Regions from separate parts of the Colwellia sp. M166 genome, predicted to be linked through region 2. Evidence: predicted binding sites of a transcription regulator. Region 2 holds the regulator's gene; the other holds the start of a gene.
The links. Region 2 encodes FNR, which switches genes on or off when oxygen is low (the NO sensors DNR and NnrR bind a similar motif). Its sites were predicted from a motif close to TTGATCTAGATCAA; they were not measured.
Positions count from the first base shown of each region.

Region 1: a site for FNR is predicted at 3,336-3,349, ahead of hemN (oxygen-independent coproporphyrinogen III oxidase). Genes of this name have one in related genera too.

Region 1 covers NZ_CP040755.1:2,248,382-2,257,497, reverse strand. Annotated here, with positions in the region: gene FGD67_RS10275 (methyl-accepting chemotaxis protein) at 1-977, opposite strand, end outside; gene FGD67_RS10270 (DUF1285 domain-containing protein) at 1,365-1,913, shown strand; gene hemN (oxygen-independent coproporphyrinogen III oxidase) at 1,910-3,280, opposite strand; gene FGD67_RS10260 (DUF2489 domain-containing protein) at 3,504-3,995, opposite strand; gene yihI (Der GTPase-activating protein YihI) at 4,005-4,586, opposite strand; gene FGD67_RS10250 (VOC family protein) at 5,438-5,971, opposite strand; gene FGD67_RS10245 (M61 family metallopeptidase) at 6,115-7,908, opposite strand; gene purU (formyltetrahydrofolate deformylase) at 7,999-8,859, opposite strand; gene FGD67_RS10235 (VF530 family protein) at 8,957-9,116, opposite strand, start outside.
Region 2 covers NZ_CP040755.1:4,275,008-4,284,123, forward strand. Annotated here, with positions in the region: gene uspE (universal stress protein UspE) at 1-694, opposite strand, end outside; gene fnr (fumarate/nitrate reduction transcriptional regulator Fnr) at 868-1,587, opposite strand; gene FGD67_RS19325 (sulfite exporter TauE/SafE family protein) at 1,641-2,303, opposite strand; gene ccoS (cbb3-type cytochrome oxidase assembly protein CcoS) at 2,308-2,559, opposite strand; gene FGD67_RS19335 (heavy metal translocating P-type ATPase) at 2,556-4,955, opposite strand; gene FGD67_RS19340 (FixH family protein) at 4,983-5,483, opposite strand; gene ccoP (cytochrome-c oxidase, cbb3-type subunit III) at 5,662-6,630, opposite strand; gene FGD67_RS19350 (cbb3-type cytochrome oxidase subunit 3) at 6,623-6,826, opposite strand; gene ccoO (cytochrome-c oxidase, cbb3-type subunit II) at 6,826-7,470, opposite strand; gene ccoN (cytochrome-c oxidase, cbb3-type subunit I) at 7,482-8,903, opposite strand.

The DNA.
Region 1 (9,116 bases), 2.0 Mb from region 2:
GCAGCTTGAACTGATAATACGATTGATGTGCTAATATTTTTGGCAATGAATAAGCCAATAAAGGTAATAATGATGGATGCAATGATTATGATCATTGTCGATATTTTTATCAGTGCGTTAGCGGTAGCGAAAGCTTCAGATTCATCAATTTCAGCTATTAAAGCCCATTGAAACGTACCTAAATTGAAAGTAGTAAATGACGACAATACAGAATTACCATTATAGTCATTAATTATCTCATTAGCAGATTCGCCTTTAAATGCACGCTCTACAGCTTTAGTATCGACACCATTTTCAGCAATAGTACCAGAGAATGAAGCGATAATGGAGTGGCCTTTAGGATCAAGAAATGAATCTGAACGCATGCGTTTATCTTCTCCAACTAAATAGGCTTCACCTGTGACACCCATGCCATCGCGCTGCTGCATAATCTCATTAACTTTATTGCTTGGGAATTGCAGGGCGATATAGCCAATATGGGAACCATTGATATCATATTTTTTGGCCATTATAAAAGCTGCAGGTTCATTATTTGATGGCGGATAAGGTTTGAAATCACTAATAGTCAGTATGCCAATATCGCTACGTTGGGCTTTTATAAAAGCGTCATTTATGCTGCTGTTGGCAAGTGTTGAATTGCCGATATTCATGCCTAAATCAGACTCTTTAGCCGCGCTAAAAACAATGTTACCCTTTAAATCAATCAGGAATAAATCGTACCAAGCGTTAATTTTATTGATACTTTTTAGATGTGGTCCATATTGTTGTTCTAGCTGTTGCCACTCTTTTCCATTGATACCTGTGCTTAGTGTTGCTGCAGAAAATTTCTCTAATGCTATTGCAGTATAAGGATCACTATCGAGTATCAGTAAACTGGCTTTTAGAGCTGAAATATAGTTTGTCAATTGTGTTTTTTTGACGCTTTTTATCGACTCTAATTGATCGAAAGCATGCTGTTGCATGGACGTTTTTGCCATATTGATGCTAAAAAATGCAAATATGATTAGAGGAAGTAGCGAAAGAGCAAGAAAGGAAAAAATTAGTTTATGATTAATCTTTTTAAACTTATACATCAAAAGGTCACCTAAATTATGAACTGTACAGCACTATTTTTAACTAATATATTGCCGTGGTATTATTTATATTAACGAATCACATATTATTTTTAATAAATATGCGGTATTTATAAATATATATACATAAGTAAAAGGGTGTTTACTAACTTTATAATAAATAGACAAAATATTATCGAGATTGACGCTTTGCTTAACGCTAGTCGTACAGCTAATTTATCTGAGAGTTTCCATTCGAAGTTTTATCGTTTACTTGCTAATATTAGTTAAAGCCCTATAGAAGGTAGTTATATGTCGTTAGAAAGCATTTCTGCACAAATCCTTAACACTGCGCAAAGCAATGAGAAAAAAATGCCGCCGGTTGAATTATGGGATCCACCTTTTTGTGGTGATATTGATTTAGTTATAAAGTCAGATGGTAGCTGGTTTTATAACGGCACGATATTTAAGCGTTTATCTTTAGTTAAGCTCTTTGCTTCAGTTTTAAAAAAAGAAGCAGAAAAATACTTTTTAGTAACGCCAGTTGAAAAAATTGGTATTGTTGTCGAAGATGCGCCATTTTTGATTACTCAGTGGCAATGGCTGGATGAAGAAAAAACCTTAATGCAAGTTAGCAGTAATTTAGATGACAGCTTTATTTTAAGCGCGGAACACCCGTTAGAACTCAGGGAAGATGGTGGTTTATATGTTACCGTTAGGCGCAACTTACCCGCCAAAGTGCATCGTAATGTATACTATCAGTGGGTTGATCTGGCCAAAGAAGAAAGCAATAAAAACGGCACTGAATTATGTTTTTACAGTGCCGAACATCGATTTAGCTTAGGAGCTTTAGAGCATTAAATAACGCGAGAAAAGCGTTGTTTATTTAAATGTTGCTTCATATAAGCATCAAAACTCATACAAATATTACGTATTAATAATCTGGCTTTTTGATTCACTTTGATTTCATCAGCGCTATTGGTTATTAGGCCGTCATTAATGAAGGTGGTTAGCGATGGCAAATCTTCGGCAAAATACTGGTCAAAATCAATGGCAAATTTTTCATTGATTTTATTTTTATCAAGATAAAGATTACACATTAATTCACGAATAACTTCACCGCGAATAATATCATCGGTGGATAAACTGACGCCTTTTACATGGGCATGAGCTTGAGTATCAATGGCTTTGTAATAGTCTTGTAGTTCTTTGGTATTCTGACTGAAACTGTTACCAATAGCACTAATAGATGATACACCTAAACCTAAAAGGTCGCAGCCGCCTTTAGTGGTGTAACCTTGGAAGTTACGGTGTAAATTTCCCGCTTTTTGGGCTATTGATAATTCATCTTCAGGTTTAGCGAAGTGATCCATACCGATAAAATCATAGCCAAAATCGCAAAGCTTTTCGATAGCGAGTTTCATTAAGGCAAACTTTTCATCAACACTTGGTAACCATTCGTCTCTTAACTTACGCTGGGCAGCAAAGCGAGACGGAATGTGGGCGTAACTAAATAGTGAAATTCGGTCGACATCCATTTCATGGGCTTTATTTAAGGTACGAGTAAAGGTGTCGATATTTTGGTGTGGCAGGCCGTAGATTAAATCAATATTAATTGATTTAAAGCCAACTTTTTTTGCATGGGCAATAAAGTTTTCAATGAACTCAGTAGACTGTACTCGATTGATGGTTTCTTGAACTTTCTGATCAATGTCTTGCACACCAATGCTTAAACGATTGAAGCCTAAGCTATAAAGGTGCTCTGCTAGATTCATTTCAATTTCACGAGGATCGATTTCGATACTCATTTCTACTTGCTCTGCAAAAGTAAATTTTTCTTTTAGTAGTTCAACTAGTTTGGTTATTTGTTCGTGTCGTAAAAAGCTTGGAGTACCACCACCCCAATGTAATTGTTTAACGGTGTAATCTTTAAATAATGGTGCGCGAGAGGCTATTTCTTCTGCAAGAAATTCAAGGTAAGTATCTGCTTTATCACGATGACGGGTGATAACTTTATTGCAACCGCAGTAGTAACAAAGGCTATGACAAAAAGGAATATGCACATACAAAGACAATTCACGGTTAGGTGAGGCTTCAATCGCTTGTACTAGATGTTCGTGTTTGAATTGATCATGAAACTCTAATGCCGTTGGATATGAAGTATATCGTGGACCACTAGTGTTATATTTCTTTAATAGCGCGCTATCGAAAAATTGAGTTGCTTGCATGAGTCTTCCCGTTTACCAATTTGACGCTATTATAGATAAACTAGCCGCCTAAACATTGATCAAGCGCAATGCTGACGGCTTTATTGTGACTTATGTCAATTTTATTTTGTTTTATTCTTGTATAACAACTGCTTGAGATACTTAAAGCGATTTTATAATATTTAACTATATTATGCTGCTAGCGTAATAACATAAAAATAAGCAGATTTTTATGCAAATACTATTATTGACTCAACATGCTGTTACGTTCATTAGCGTATTGGTGCAGTAATGCAATATCACGGCGAATATCTTCCGCCAGCTCTGCTTCAAGCTTCATGCGTTCAAGATCAAGCTTCATGCGGGTTCGCTTATCTAGCTTTTTACGTTCAGCTAGAATAGGCATATGCTTAATCCCTTCATAAAATTTAAATACCGCAGGAAATTGCAGATTTAAATCTTGGCTTAATTTTAATGAATCAAGCAAGACACTCAAACGCCAACAGCCTTCAGCAAAATCACATTGTGCTTCTTTCATTGCACGCACAATAATAATGACGCTAGCGATGATTTTCTTATCATGCTGCTGTAGCGCTTGTTGTTGTGCGGCTTTTTTTTGCTCTTGTTCCAGCGTTTGCTGTTTTAATTGACTTAATAACTTAGTTGCCACTGCTGCCAGCACGCCAATAATCACCATGGCTAATAGCGCGAGATATATCCAAGGATTTGAAAACATTAAAGCTACCTATTCAAACTTTGATAAGTCACTGTTATCAAATTTGTCCCATAAATCATCTTCAGAGTCTGAGTGTTTAACCGGTGCTATTATCTCATCTTCATCATCAAGGCCTAATGCTTGACTGATTTTTTCATGCTGTGCCATTAATTCATTGTAATAATTAACATCTTCAGCCGTTAATGCTATGTCATCGTCTTGCTTTTCAAGTATTTCAAGCAACCTGACATCTTGTTCAATACGGCTTAACTGATCTTCTAAAGACTCACTCGCTTCCACAGCGCGAATGGCTGCGATAGGTGAGTTATCTTGCATGACTTTTGCTGGTTTAGGCGCTTTGGTTTTGCTCGGAGCAGCAACAAGCTTGCCTAGAGCAATAGGCGTTTTATTGCCAATACGCGGATCTTTGTTTGCTGATGAGTTTTGTCCGTTGATGATTTTAGGGCTGGCTTCTTTTTGGCGATTACCGGCCTCTTTGCCATTTTTTTTCTTTGTTTTTCGAGGGGTAGGGGTCACTAATTTTTTTTTGTCATCTTTAAGGATGCCACTTGAGCCTGTGCCCGGCTTGCGGGATTTTTTAGTACGAGACATAGTTATAACTTTTGCTAATGAACAATTATCACTATTTTACGACATTCCACGCTAAACCGCGATAGAAAGAAAAAAAGCGACGTTAATAACGTCGCTTTTGGATGAAATGTGGCATAAGCCAAACATATAATTCCGATTTTAAGGGGCTATCCTAGCCTTTTGGTACAGTCCTTGTGAATTTGACAGTTTCCAATATTATTATAGTCACTTCCGTGCTTAAATTTATTTTTTTCGGTCGTCCTGACACTTTCTTGGTTTATCCTTAACGCCCTCTATGGGCAAATTACTTCAGCACTCTTCCTGAGTATTAGTAAACTATCCGTATTTTTAATTATTTGCTGCGTATATAACGCTTATTGCTTTCCGTGCAAAAATTGTCCGTTTTGTATGCTGCTACTAAAGTAGCTGACCCATACTTTACGTGACTTTGCCAAAGCAGCAAGCTATTTTTTTCGATTGTTTCTTGTACTAAAGTCGAATAATTAACAAGTGCTTGTTTTTAAATGTAATATTTTTGTTAATAAATGTAATTTAATTGTTCCTCTTAAATGATAATGGTCGATGTTTGACAATAAAAGTGGCAAATAGACGGTGTTTTTATCTGTGTTTTTATACGAAAGCCTTCGTTATACCAAGTCTGTTAAGTTTGCTCCCGAAGGGTGATTTTAAAAGGCTTACAGGCCGCGATATTGATTTCAATAAGGGAATAGTTATTTCGTTGTCAAAATCAATAATGCAACATAGTGCTAGCCTGGCAAAGCTAGTGCTGTCATGATAAATATTTCTACAAAATGGTTAATAACAGCGAAGCAGCAGATAGCCCTGATTGACTATCTGCTATATTGTTGATTTTAGTCTTCTTGTTGATGTAACCAAGCGGCATGAGTGGGCGCCTTTTTGGTTTTCGACCATTCTTCCACCATTAATGGCGCAACGCGCTTAAGCTCAGCATATTGTTCATCAGTGCCGGTATTTGCTGCTAATTCGAGACGATGACCGTTAGGATCAAAGAAATAGATAGATTTAAATACCCCATGATTAACTGGCCCTAAAACATCTAAGCCATGGGCTTGTAAGTCATTTTTTGCTGATACCAAGGCATCAATATCTTCAACTTCTAAAGCAATATGCTGAACCCACTGTGGGGTGTTTTCATCACGGCCCATATCAGGAGAGTTAGGTATTTCAAAAAAGGCTAAAACATTGCCCATGCCAGCATCTAAAAATATATGCATGTAAGGATCTGGCGCTTTAGTTGACGGTACTTCATTCTCTGCAATAGCGACAGTAAGCTCCATATTTAAATGTTTTTGATACCAATCAACCGTTTCTTTTGCATCTTTACATCGGTAAGCCACATGGTGGAAGCGTTTTAAATTAATCATAGTGTTATTACTTAAGTTATAAGTTAAGCGGATCTCGAATGAGCTATTTTTTACCATAGCTGGATAAGAGACCCTAATTTTCTGATGAGTTTAAGCGCTAAATGTTGTCAGCAATTACGTACGCTTTACTTTACAAACTCAAATTATTTCGGCGCTATAACCTCTTGCCATTGTGTTACTAACTTATCATCTATGACCTTAAAAGCGATACCCGCTAAAGGTGAGTCAGTCACTTGCAGTGTCGAGGTTAACAATTGATCGTCACGAAAGAAGTGACAAGTCAGCTCACTGTTTACTGATAGATGATCTAATATGGCTTGTATTGAATGTTCAGATATTTTGAGGTTATCGACAGCAATAAGTATGTCGTTTACCGCTAATCCGGCATCTGCAGCTGGTGAGTTTTCCAATACTTGAGTGATGGTTAAACCAAATGTGTGGGCTTTATATTGCGCGCCTAGATAGGCGTGATAATGTGCGGCAGAAGTGGTCTCCAAACTGTTGAGCTTTTTAAATTTTTGCTTTTGTAATTCAACACCATAATTGGCTAAATCATGGCTTAAATCTATTCGTTGGTTACTGTCGAGATGATGCTTAAATGTTGTTGAAATATCTTCACCACACAACAGATTAGCAATATTAATAAAATCTTCTTCCGTGGTACCTGTGTTAGTACGACCAAAGTGAATCCATAATTCTCGCATCAGTGTGTCTAAGCTGTATTTATTATTAGATTTACTGCGAATAGTTAAATCTAACCAGAGGGCAATTAATGCCCCTTTGGCGTAGTAGCTAACAATGTTATTAACCGCATCGGGGCCTTGTTGATAAAACTTGGTCCAAGCGTCAAAACTTGAAGCGGTAATGCTCTGCTTTAGTTCACCGGCGCCACGGTATACCCGGGTTGCCGTCTTCGCCAATATAGTTAAGTAGGCGTCAAAATCAATTAAGCCAGTGCGATAAAGTGAAAAATCATCATAGTAAGAGGTGAACCCCTCAAATGCCCACAACTGCTTGGTGTAGCTTTCTTGTTGTAAATTATATGGCACAAATTCTTTAGGCTTGATCCGACAAACATTCCAAGCATGAAAATACTCATGCGAACATAAACTTAAAAAGGTTTTATAATTATCGCTCAAATCAGCATGAGTTTGCTGAGGGTTAGGAAGATCAAAGCGACTAGCCTGTAAAATAGTCGAGTTTTTATGCTCTAAGCCCCCGAAGCCCTGCGCCTGTAAATGGGTGATAAACCAATATTCTTTAAAAGGTGCTTCACCAAATAAATTAATATGGTGCTGGCATAATTTGCTGACATCTGCTGCCAAGCGTTGGGCATCACCATAATGTTTACTGGTAAACACTAAATGATGCACCACTCCTTCGACGGTAAATTCGGTGCAATCAAAGACGCCAATTGCCACGGGACAATCGATTAAATGTTGATAATTATCTGCGATATATCGACCAAATTGAAACTTTTCTGTTTCCTTTGCTCGTGTTAAACCCGTTGCAACTCGCCACTGGCTGTGCGCTGTGTTTGCTGAAGGTTGAATGATGAGTTCGCAGCTTAATTCGCTCAGCTCTGTGACTTGTAAAAATGTTGAACTCCCATTGAAAAATCCACGTTGGCTATCAAGATAGGCAGTGCGAACGGATAAGTCGAAAGCAAAAATTTGATAACGTACTTGTACTTGTTCATCACAGGCTTGTAATGACCAAGTTTGCTTATCTGTTTTAGTTAATGCTATGGCTTGTTCTTGGCTACCTAATGCGTGGATTTGAGTTATATTTTTGGCAAAGTCACGGATCATATAACTGCCAGGTAACCAAGCCGGTAAAGACAAAGTATAGCTTTGGCCAGGCGTACTTTTAAATGACAGTAAAACCTCAAATAAATGGCTATTTGGATTGCTGGGGGAAATTTGATATTGGATCATGTTGGAAGACAAATATTGGCAAAAGATTTGTCTTCCAATGTAGCAGAGTTGATGTGATAAAACAGCTGTAAAATAACGCCTTGTGAGTGCTTAACTTAAAATAACGGTTTTATCTTTATTTAAGCAAATACGCTGTTCTGCATGCATTTTTACCGCATGACATAAGGCGGTTGCTTCTAAATCATGACCAAGATGAACCATTTTTTCAATAGTAAATGTATGGTTGATGGGTTTGACTTCTTGCACAATAATTGGCCCTTCATCAAGGTCAGCAGTAACATAATGTGCGGTGGCTCCAATAATTTTCACCCCGCGTTTGTGCGCTTGATGATAAGGCTTTGCGCCTTTAAAACTGGGCAAAAAGGAATGATGAATATTGATCGCTTGGCCACGTAAACTATGACACAGCTGGTCTGACAATATCTGCATATATCGGGCAAGCACCAATAAATCCCCTTGATATTGCTGATAAATAGCTAGTAATGCTTGCTCTTGTTGGGCTTTATTGTCTTTATTAACCGGTAAATAATGAAATGGAATATTATGCCATTGCGCTAAAGCTTCGCAGTCTTGGTGGTTGGAGGTAATTGCAACAATATTGACGGGTAGGGCACCCGCTTTGAATTTTGTCAGTAATGAGACTAAGCAATGATCATCTTTTGAAACCGCAATAACCACGTTGGGATAGCTTTCTTTCGCCCTGATTTTATAGTGCATATTTAACGGTTTAGCTAGTAAATCAATAGCCTGGCTTAGCTCTTCAAAGCCAACTTTAAGCTCTCGATCGTCAAAAGCAACACGAGAAAAAAAGGTTTCAGTATAGGGGTCACTGTATTGGCTGGTTTCGGTAATAAAAGCACCCTGTTGAAATAAACTTTGTGACACTTTTGCTAGCACGCCTGAGGTATCAGGACACTGCCAAGTAAGGATGTAGTGATTAATATTTTTCATCTGCTAGTAATAGTTGTGATTATATTTCATCAGCATGGCATTTTATTGCCCTATTGTTCAATACTTTTGCGTTATATGCTAATGCCTTTCAAAGCAGTTAAGCTTCATCGGCTAACTGAGTTTTGTGCTTAATATAGAGCGCTTCAACTTTTTCTCTTGCCCATGGGGTTTTTCTCAAAAACTTTAAGCTTGAATTGATACTCGGATCATCAGTAAAACAGCGGATTTTTATTTCTTTACCAAGATATGGAAAGCCA
Region 2 (9,116 bases):
CATGCTCTTGCATGGCATTTTCATGATGCTTTAGCATTGAGCTATTATAATCGCTAGCGTTAAACTCTGGAATTTCTATGGCAATATTTACTGGAGTACCAGGGAATGAATTAACCAAATGTAAATTTGCATTCATTACTTTTGTTAGCTGCTTAGCTTCAGCGGTGATTTTGTCATTAAGTGACTTATGCTCTTTTTCATCACTACCAATGTTCAATGCGGCAACAACATTGCCGTTATCAGGCCATAAATGTTCTTTGACTAATAAAACAGGGCATGGACATTTTCGTAAAATATGCCAATCGGTAGGAGTGAAAATAACCGACTTAAGTTTGTCGTGTTGGTGTGTACCTTTAATAACTATGTCATAGCCATGTTTTAAAACTTGGTTAATGATTTGCTCAAATGGGCGGTTATGCCAAATAACTTGACAGTCAATACTGATTTCGCCGGTATTGAGTTCTGAAAGAATGGATTGTAACCATTGTGTTCTGTCATTTATTACCGATTGACGCATGGCTTCACGCTCATCGCTTGATAGCATGGTAGTCATTTCATAAGAAAAATCATATATGGTCAAAAATGCGGTAATGCTAGCGCCGGTTTTACGTGCAAGTTCGATGGCACGTTTTAACGCTTTTTGATCTTCAGTTGTTGGATCAACAACCGCGAGTATTTTTTGATACTTTTCCATAGTTAATTCCTTTATCAATTACCTACTGTACTTATAACAATAGTCTACTTTGTAACAATAATAGTTGTTTTAAATCAAATTATTATCGTGTCAAATATAAATGGTATTTCACGCTAAGCATAGCGTGAAATACCTGAATAAGGAAGTTTATGATGTTAGGTGAGAAAATTAAATTAGAGTGCTGCGCACTCGTTTAATTTATTAATATCTAGAATAATAATTAACTTACCATCGACTTGAATTAAGCCATTCTTATGGAAGCGATTAAGCAGACGGCTAATCGTTTCAACGGTTAAACCAATATAATTGCCAATATCACTGCGAGTCATTGATAAACGAAACTCAGAAGCTGATAAGCCACGAGCATGATAACGACTGCTTAATGCACTGATAAATGTTGCTAAGCGTTGCTCAGCATTCTTCCGATTCAGTAAGGTTAACATTTCTTGATCTTCACGAATTTCTGTACTCATCATACGCAAAATTTGTTTCTTTAATTTTGGCATCGTATTAGACAGAGCGTCGAGGGTGTTATAAGGAATTTCACAAACCATAGAGGTTTCTAAAGCCTTAGCAAAACTTGGATGCTCTGATTCTGCGATCGCATCAAAGCCAAGTAAGTCGCCAGCTAAATGAAAGCCAGTAATTTGCTCTTCACCTTGTTCGTTGACGGTATAGGTTTTAAATGTACCTGAACGAATAGCATAAAGGGCGTGCATAGGCTGACCATCATTGAAGATTTGCTCACCTTTATGAATAGGTCGTTTACGGTCGATGATATTGTCGAGCGTATCGAGCTCTTTATCATTAAGAGAAAATGGCAAGCATAGTTCGCTGATACTGCAATTTTGACAGTGAATATGTTGCTGACCTGTGCATGATTTTTGACTCATAATAACCTATAGCTTTTTTTGGCTTTTTAATGACTAGGATCATATTAGATGTATTATAAATATGCAATAAGTATAGTGTAAAAGCCATAAAAAATAACTGAAATGGCGGCTAACTTCCTGAATAATGCATTACTCAGCAATGACTTAATGCTGATTGTGCCTAATGATACTGAAAGTAAAGCAGGTAAAGTGCCAAGTCCAAAGAAAAACATGATCAGAGCGCCATTAATTGCATCGGCACTAGCCAAAGCCCAAGTTAGAGTTGAATACACTAGCCCGCAGGGTAGCCAGCCCCATAATGCGCCTAAAGCGAAAGCGCTGTTAATATTTTTAATCGGAATGAATTTTTTTGTTTTTGGTGAGATATGACGCCAAAGGTTTTTGCCTAAATGCTCAACATGACTTAACCACATTAACCATTGTCCTAGATATAAACCTAATAGGATAAGGAAAATACCCGCAATGGTTTTCAGTAATGAAACAGGCAAACCAATTTCTTTTGTTGCCATTGAGCTGGTGAAGGCGACTAGAGCACCAATCACACTATAAGAAGCAATACGGCCAAAATTATAGGCAAAGATAATAACGTATTTTTTCTGTTGAGAGGCATCTGATATCGCGGTGGTTAGCATAGTACTGATACCACCACACATCACCACACAATGCCCTGAGCCCAGCAAGCCAATAATAAAAGCAGAAAAAAAATCAAGGCTCATAAAACTACTTTTTAACCTGATTACTTATTACTATTTTGTCTTTCTGCACTTTATTTTCATTAGGTACGCAATTTGTTGCTGTTGAGCTTTTGTTATTATCCTTAGCGGCTTTATCATTGTCATCATCAAATAAAATACTCATGCCTTGCTTTTCCAAGTCATCAAATTGCTCGGTTTTGACGGCCCAAAAAAATAGGTAAATACCGATAATGGTAAGTAAAATTGCAATGGGAATTAGAACATAAATCACACTCATTTTTTTAACAACCTTAAAGAGTTACTCACTACGAGTATTGAACTGGCAGACATGCCAATTACCGCCATATAGGGAGCAATATAACCCATAACAGCCAGTGGTAATACAATGGCATTATAACCAAACGCCCAAAGATAATTTTGCTTTATAATACGCGTGGTACGTTCAGAGACCGTTCTTAATGTTTGAATCGACGCTAATTTATTGTTCAACAATATAACATCAGCACCACTTTTTGCTATATCTGTACCACTTCCCATGGCAATAGATAAATGTGCAGCACCCAATACTGGACTGTCATTAACACCATCACCAATCATAGCGACAGTGTGAGTGACTTGCTGTTGCTTAATGGCGTTAACTTTATCTTGTGCTGATAAGTTTGCCTGGACATTATCTAGCTGTAATTGGGCTTGTAACTTGTTACAGCCAGCTAAATGATCACCAGAAAGCATGAGGGTTTTAATGTTTTCAGTGTGTAAAAATTTTATTAAATCTGTGGCATCATCACGCAAACCATCATGTAAATAAAATTCAGCTATTAAGCTTTCATTTTCCATCAGTACGCATTGTGCACTATGAGCTTGTTGGTTGTTATTTTGCAGTAACCATGAGTTTTTACCGATGCGATAATGCTGTTGATTAATTTCACCGCTAATACCTGCTCCTGGTGCTACAACGACCTGTGAGATTTTTTGATTAAAATCTCGATAACAAGTGAAAGCTTTGGCAAGGGGGTGAGCAGAGTGTGCTTCAAGTGCGGCGGCAATAGCTAAAACTTGCGCTTTACCTTCGGAATTACTCGCTATGGAAAACTTACCATGAGTAACCACTTCTGTGATGGTAAATTCACCGGTGGTAAGCGTCCCTGTTTTATCAAAGGCTATTGCGTCTATTTTAGGCATGGCTTCCAAGACATGACCAGACTTTACCATGATACCTTCACGATTGAGACGAGTGGTTGCACAAGTTAATGCCGTTGGTGTTGCTAACGATAAAGCACAAGGGCAAGTGACCACTAATACCGATAAAGTAATCCAAAATGCTTCTGCTGGTTGATGTTGAGCCCAGTAAAATGCTGTACAAGAGGCAGTGATCAGAATTAATGCGACAAAGTATTGCGCGATTTTATCTGACAGTTTTGCCAGCTTTGGTTTGTGCGTTTGTGCGTTTTCACTTAAACGAATCAGCTGGCTTAAAAATGACTTTTGATTATTGTGTTTTACTTTTGCCGTTAAGTTGCCATCACCGTTAATGGTGCCGGCATAGATAATATCTTGCTCACTTTTATGCAGAGGTAGTTGCTCACCAGATAACATCGCCTCATTAATTTGGCTGTTACCTGAGATAATTTCACTATCAGCCGGAATGGTTTCGCCAGGCTTGATTAAAATAATATCGTCTGCCTTTAAGTGTGTTGCGGCGATAAAGCTTTCTTGCTGGTCAACGAGCTTAGTCGCTGTCATCGGCATTAGTTTTAACAAATTTGCTGACACATCTGCGGCTCGGGAGCGAGCGCGAAACTCTAAGAATTTTCCGATCAACAATAAAAAAGTGAACATTGACACTGATTCAAAATATACCTCACCTTGTTGGGTAAATGTTGCCCAAGCGCTGGCAAGAAAGGCAAGACTGATGGCAATAGATACCGGTACGTCCATGGAAAGCTGTTTCGCTTTAAGGGCAAAATACGCACTTTTATAAAAAGGGAAAGCGCCATAGGTGACAATTGGTATGGTTAAGAAAAAGCTGGTCCAACGTAAATAAACTAAATTGTGTTCAGCCATGTCAGAGAAAGCACCAAAATATAAACCAAAGGCGATCATCATCACTTGCATCATTAATATGCCTGATATGCCTAAACGTTTGATGAAGTTCTTTGCTTGTTTCTTATTTAGCTCTTCTGCAGTGCTGGCTTTGAAGGGCAGGGCATGGTAGCCAATTTTTTCTATTAAGCTCAGAATTTCACTTAATTTTACTTGTTCTTCTTGCCATTGCACTGTTGCTCTTTGTGTTGTGGCATTAACATTTATTTTATTAATTCCAAGATGCTTGCTGACTTGCATTTCTATCAACCAGGCACATGCTGAGCAACTGATACCTTCAATGGTTAATATGGTTTCTTTAAAACCATCATGGTAATAAGCAAATTCACTTTGTAAACTTTCTTCGTCGAGAATTTCGTTACGCTGCAATTGCTCCGGGATCAAGGCCTCACCTTTTTGGGCCGGTGCGCTGCGAAAGCGGTAGTAGTCGGTTAAGTTGTTATCGACAATGGTTTGGGCAACAGCTTGACAACCTATGCAGCACATAGGTTGGCTAATATTTTCAATGTTTGCTGTTAAATCAATACCACTGGGGACAAGTTCACCGCAATGAAAACAATTTATGCTCATTAACCTATACCCATTAATAATCTTTTGTTAATTTGCGACCGCAGGATTTGGCGAAATATCGATATAGTCAGCTTGAGGTAAGGTGATCACAGATTGAATTTTCCAGTGATCTTCAAATGGGCTAAGCGTTACACGCCATTTACCTGAAACGTCTTGGCCAGCTTCAAAGTGATGGGTAAAGTTACCATTACCATCTGCTGTTAGTGCTAAATAGAAGTCTCTATCGGCCAGTGTTGGATGATAGAAATTAACATTGAGTAATGGGAATTCTTTTTCGATACCGGTTGGACGAATGATCAGTTGATCGTCAACAAGCTTCAAGCCAAAGCGCATGCCCAACTTTTGTGCTTGCTTAATTTTGCCTAATTCAAGATTGATCGCTTTACCTTTTTTATAATAATCACCGACCACTAATGTGTCTGGATTGGTATTGGCAATAATAAAAGTAGCGATACCGGCAACGACAGCAGTAAAAGGCAATATAAATACAAGCCATGCCCAAGGCTCTTGATACCAAGATGTTTTCATGAAATTTTCTTCTTTGCTGATAGTGCAGACATTATACGACTTTTCTTATACGGGAACTATCAAAAAAGTGTTAATTTTATGAACTTTAATTTTCATTTAAATAATAAAAAACCTTAGTGTAATTAAACACTAAGGTTTTGTTTTTAAGGGCAGATAAACCCGTTAATTTTAGTTGTTGTTAATTTTGTGACAAGCTGTAAACATAGGCACTGATCACGTGAACTTTTTGTTCACCTAGGATTTTATCCCAAGCAGGCATTACACCAGCACGACCGTTAGCAATTGACGTCTCAACTGCTCGCGGTGAACCGCCGTATAACCAAACGTTATCAGTTAAGTTTGGAGCACCTAATGGAATGCCCATTTCAGCACTACCTTTACCTTCTGCGCCATGACAAGCAGCACACATAGCAAATTTAACTTTACCTGCTTCAGCAGCTGTCGTATCAACTTCACGACCACTTAAGCTAAGTACAAAAGCAGCAACTTCTTTAACACCTTGTTCGCCACCTAATGCCGCACTCCAAGCCATCATGCCATTAGCCTTACGACCGTGCATAATAGTGGCTTTGATCATTTCAGGTGAACCGCCGTATAACCAATCTTTATCGGTTAGGTCAGGGAAGCCTGTTGTACCGCGAGCATCAGAGCCATGACACTGTGAACAGTTTTGTAAAAATAGACGTTGGCCTACTTTTAATGCTTCTTCATTGCCAGCTAAGGTTTCAATACTTTGTGCAGCATAAGCTTCAAAGATTGGACCATATTTTGCGTCAGCTGCCGCTACTTCACGGTCATACTGAACTAACATGCCAGCTTCTTTTGCTTTTGCAACACTCGCTTTTGACTCAGATAAGTTCAATATACCTTGGTTTGAACTCTTCCAGCCTAATAAGCCTTCAAAGTTACCTAAACCAGGGTAAAGCAATAAGTAACCAAAACCCCAAATGATTGTTAATAAGAAGAACGTACTCCACCATTTTGGTAGTGGATTATTTAATTCTTCAATGCCGTCGAAGGTATGTCCCATAGACGCACCTTCTTCAACGCCTGCAAAGTTCTTTAAACACCAACGCAACAGTAGGTAACAACCTACTAGTGTGCCTAAGGTAAGAACGGTAATCCAAATACTCCAGAAGCTAGACATTATTATTAGTCTCCTGTTTGTTATTTTTGTCAGAATGTTTTAATTCAGTTTTTGTTGGTTCTTCAAAAATTGAATTTGCCGCTTCATCAAACGCAGATTTGCGTTTTTTTGAATATGACCAAACCACAATGACAATAAATAATGCCAATATTAATAGGGCAATTAGCCCTCTAAGCGTGCCATAGTCCATCATCATTATTTCAACGCATGACCAAGAGACTGAAGATATGCAATTAATGCATCCATTTCTGTTTTACCCTTAACTGCTTTTTCTGCACCAGCAATTTCAGTTTCAGAGTAAAGAGGAATAGCATTACCTTGCTCGTCTTTATGACTACGATTACGTGTTAAGAAGTTAAATGTTGATAACTTTTTCGCTGTTAATTCACCATCAAGGGTATTTTCAGCTAACCATTTAAACGAAGGCATATTTGACTCAGGTACAACAGAACGAGGGTCAAGTAAATGCGCACGGTGCCAATCGTCACTATAACGACCGCCAACACGGGCTAAATCTGGCCCTGTACGTTTTGAACCCCATAAATGTGGATGTTCCCATACGCCTTCACCAGCAACTGAGTAATGACCATAGCGCTCTGTTTCCGCACGAAAAGGACGGATCATTTGGCTATGACATACATTACAACCTTCGCGGATATAGATATCACGACCTTCCATTTCTAAAGCGGTATAAGGGCGCAAGTTATCAACCGGTGTGGTGGTTGCTTTTTGGAAGAACAATGGCGTAATTTCAACTAAACCACCGATGCTGATAGCAAAAATAGTAAAGATAAAGAATAAGCCAACGCTTTTTTCAACTTTTTCGTGTTTGTTGATCATGGTCTGGCTCCTTAAGCTATTTCTACAGGTTTAAGACTTCCGTCTTTAGCACCCATAGTTTTAAACATGTTGTAAGCCATTAAAATAAAGCCTGCAACCACTAATACACCACCAATAAAACGGATGAAGTAGAATGGGTATGACGCTGTTAAACTTTCAACAAAGCTGTAAGTTAAGGTACCGTCAGTATTAACCGCACGCCACATTAACCCTTGCATTACACCTGAAATCCACATAGCAACAATATATAAAACGATACCGGCTGTGTGCATCCAGAAATGAATGTTGATTAAACGAATGCTGTACATACGACCTTGATTAAATAGTACTGGAATTAAATGGTACATAGCACCAATTGACACCATTGCAACCCAACCTAGTGCACCTGAGTGAACGTGACCAACAGTCCAGTCAGTGTAATGAGAAAGTGCATTCACTGATTTAATTGCCATCATCGGGCCTTCAAATGTAGACATACCGTAGAACGATAATGACACAATCAAGAAACGAAGAATTGGATCGTGGCGAAGTTTATGCCATGCACCTGATAACGTCATAATACCGTTAATCATACCACCCCAAGATGGTAAGAATAATACGATAGACATAACCATACCTACTGATTGAGCCCAATCAGGTAAAGCTGTGTAGTGTAAGTGATGAGGACCAGCCCAAATATATAGAGAAACTAGTGCCCAAAAGTGAACAATTGATAAACGGTAAGAGTAAACCGGACGTTCAGCTTGTTTTGGTACGAAATAATACATCATACCTAGGAAACCAGCGGTTAATAGGAAGCCTACGGCATTATGGCCATACCACCACTGCATCATGGCATCGATCGCGCCGGAGTAGATGGAATAGGATTTAAACATTGAGACAGGGATCGCCATGCTATTACCTATATGCAATACCGCCACGGTAAGTATGAAACCACCGAAGAACCAATTTGCAACATAGATGTGCGAGGTTTTACGTTTCACTAAAGTACCAAAAAATACAATAGCGTAACTGACCCAGACAACGGCGATTAAAATATCAATCGGCCATTCTAGCTCTGCGTATTCTTTACTTGATGTGTAACCAAGTGGCAAAGTTATCACGGCAAGAACGATAATGGCTTGCCAGCCCCAAAATGTAAAAGCTGCTAATTTTCCACCGAAGAGGACAGTTTTACATGTACGTTGTACCACATAATATGAAGTAGCAAACAGTGCACTGGTACCAAAAGCAAAAATTACCGCATTGGTATGCAGTGGACGAAGACGAGAATAGGTTAACCAAGGTGTTTCAAAGTTTAATGCAGGCCAAATTAATTGTGCTGCAATAAGAACACCTACTAGAGTACCAACGATCCCCCAAATAACTGTCATTACGGTGAATTGACGCACCACTTTGAAGTTATAGGACGGATGATCAAGCGTTGTTGTCATTTTTATTGTTCCGTTACTAGGTTAAATTTTGCATTTTCTATAAAAAAATAGGCTTTTTTATGAAAAATGCTGAGAAGCCGTGATAATTGTCACAATCTGTAGTGAGTTGTTTCAAATTCGATGTAATTTTACCTTTCGCCCATGACATAAATCAACCGTAAAGCTTGATTTAAATCAACAAAAAAATTGCTGGTGCTTTAATCTTGTTAGATA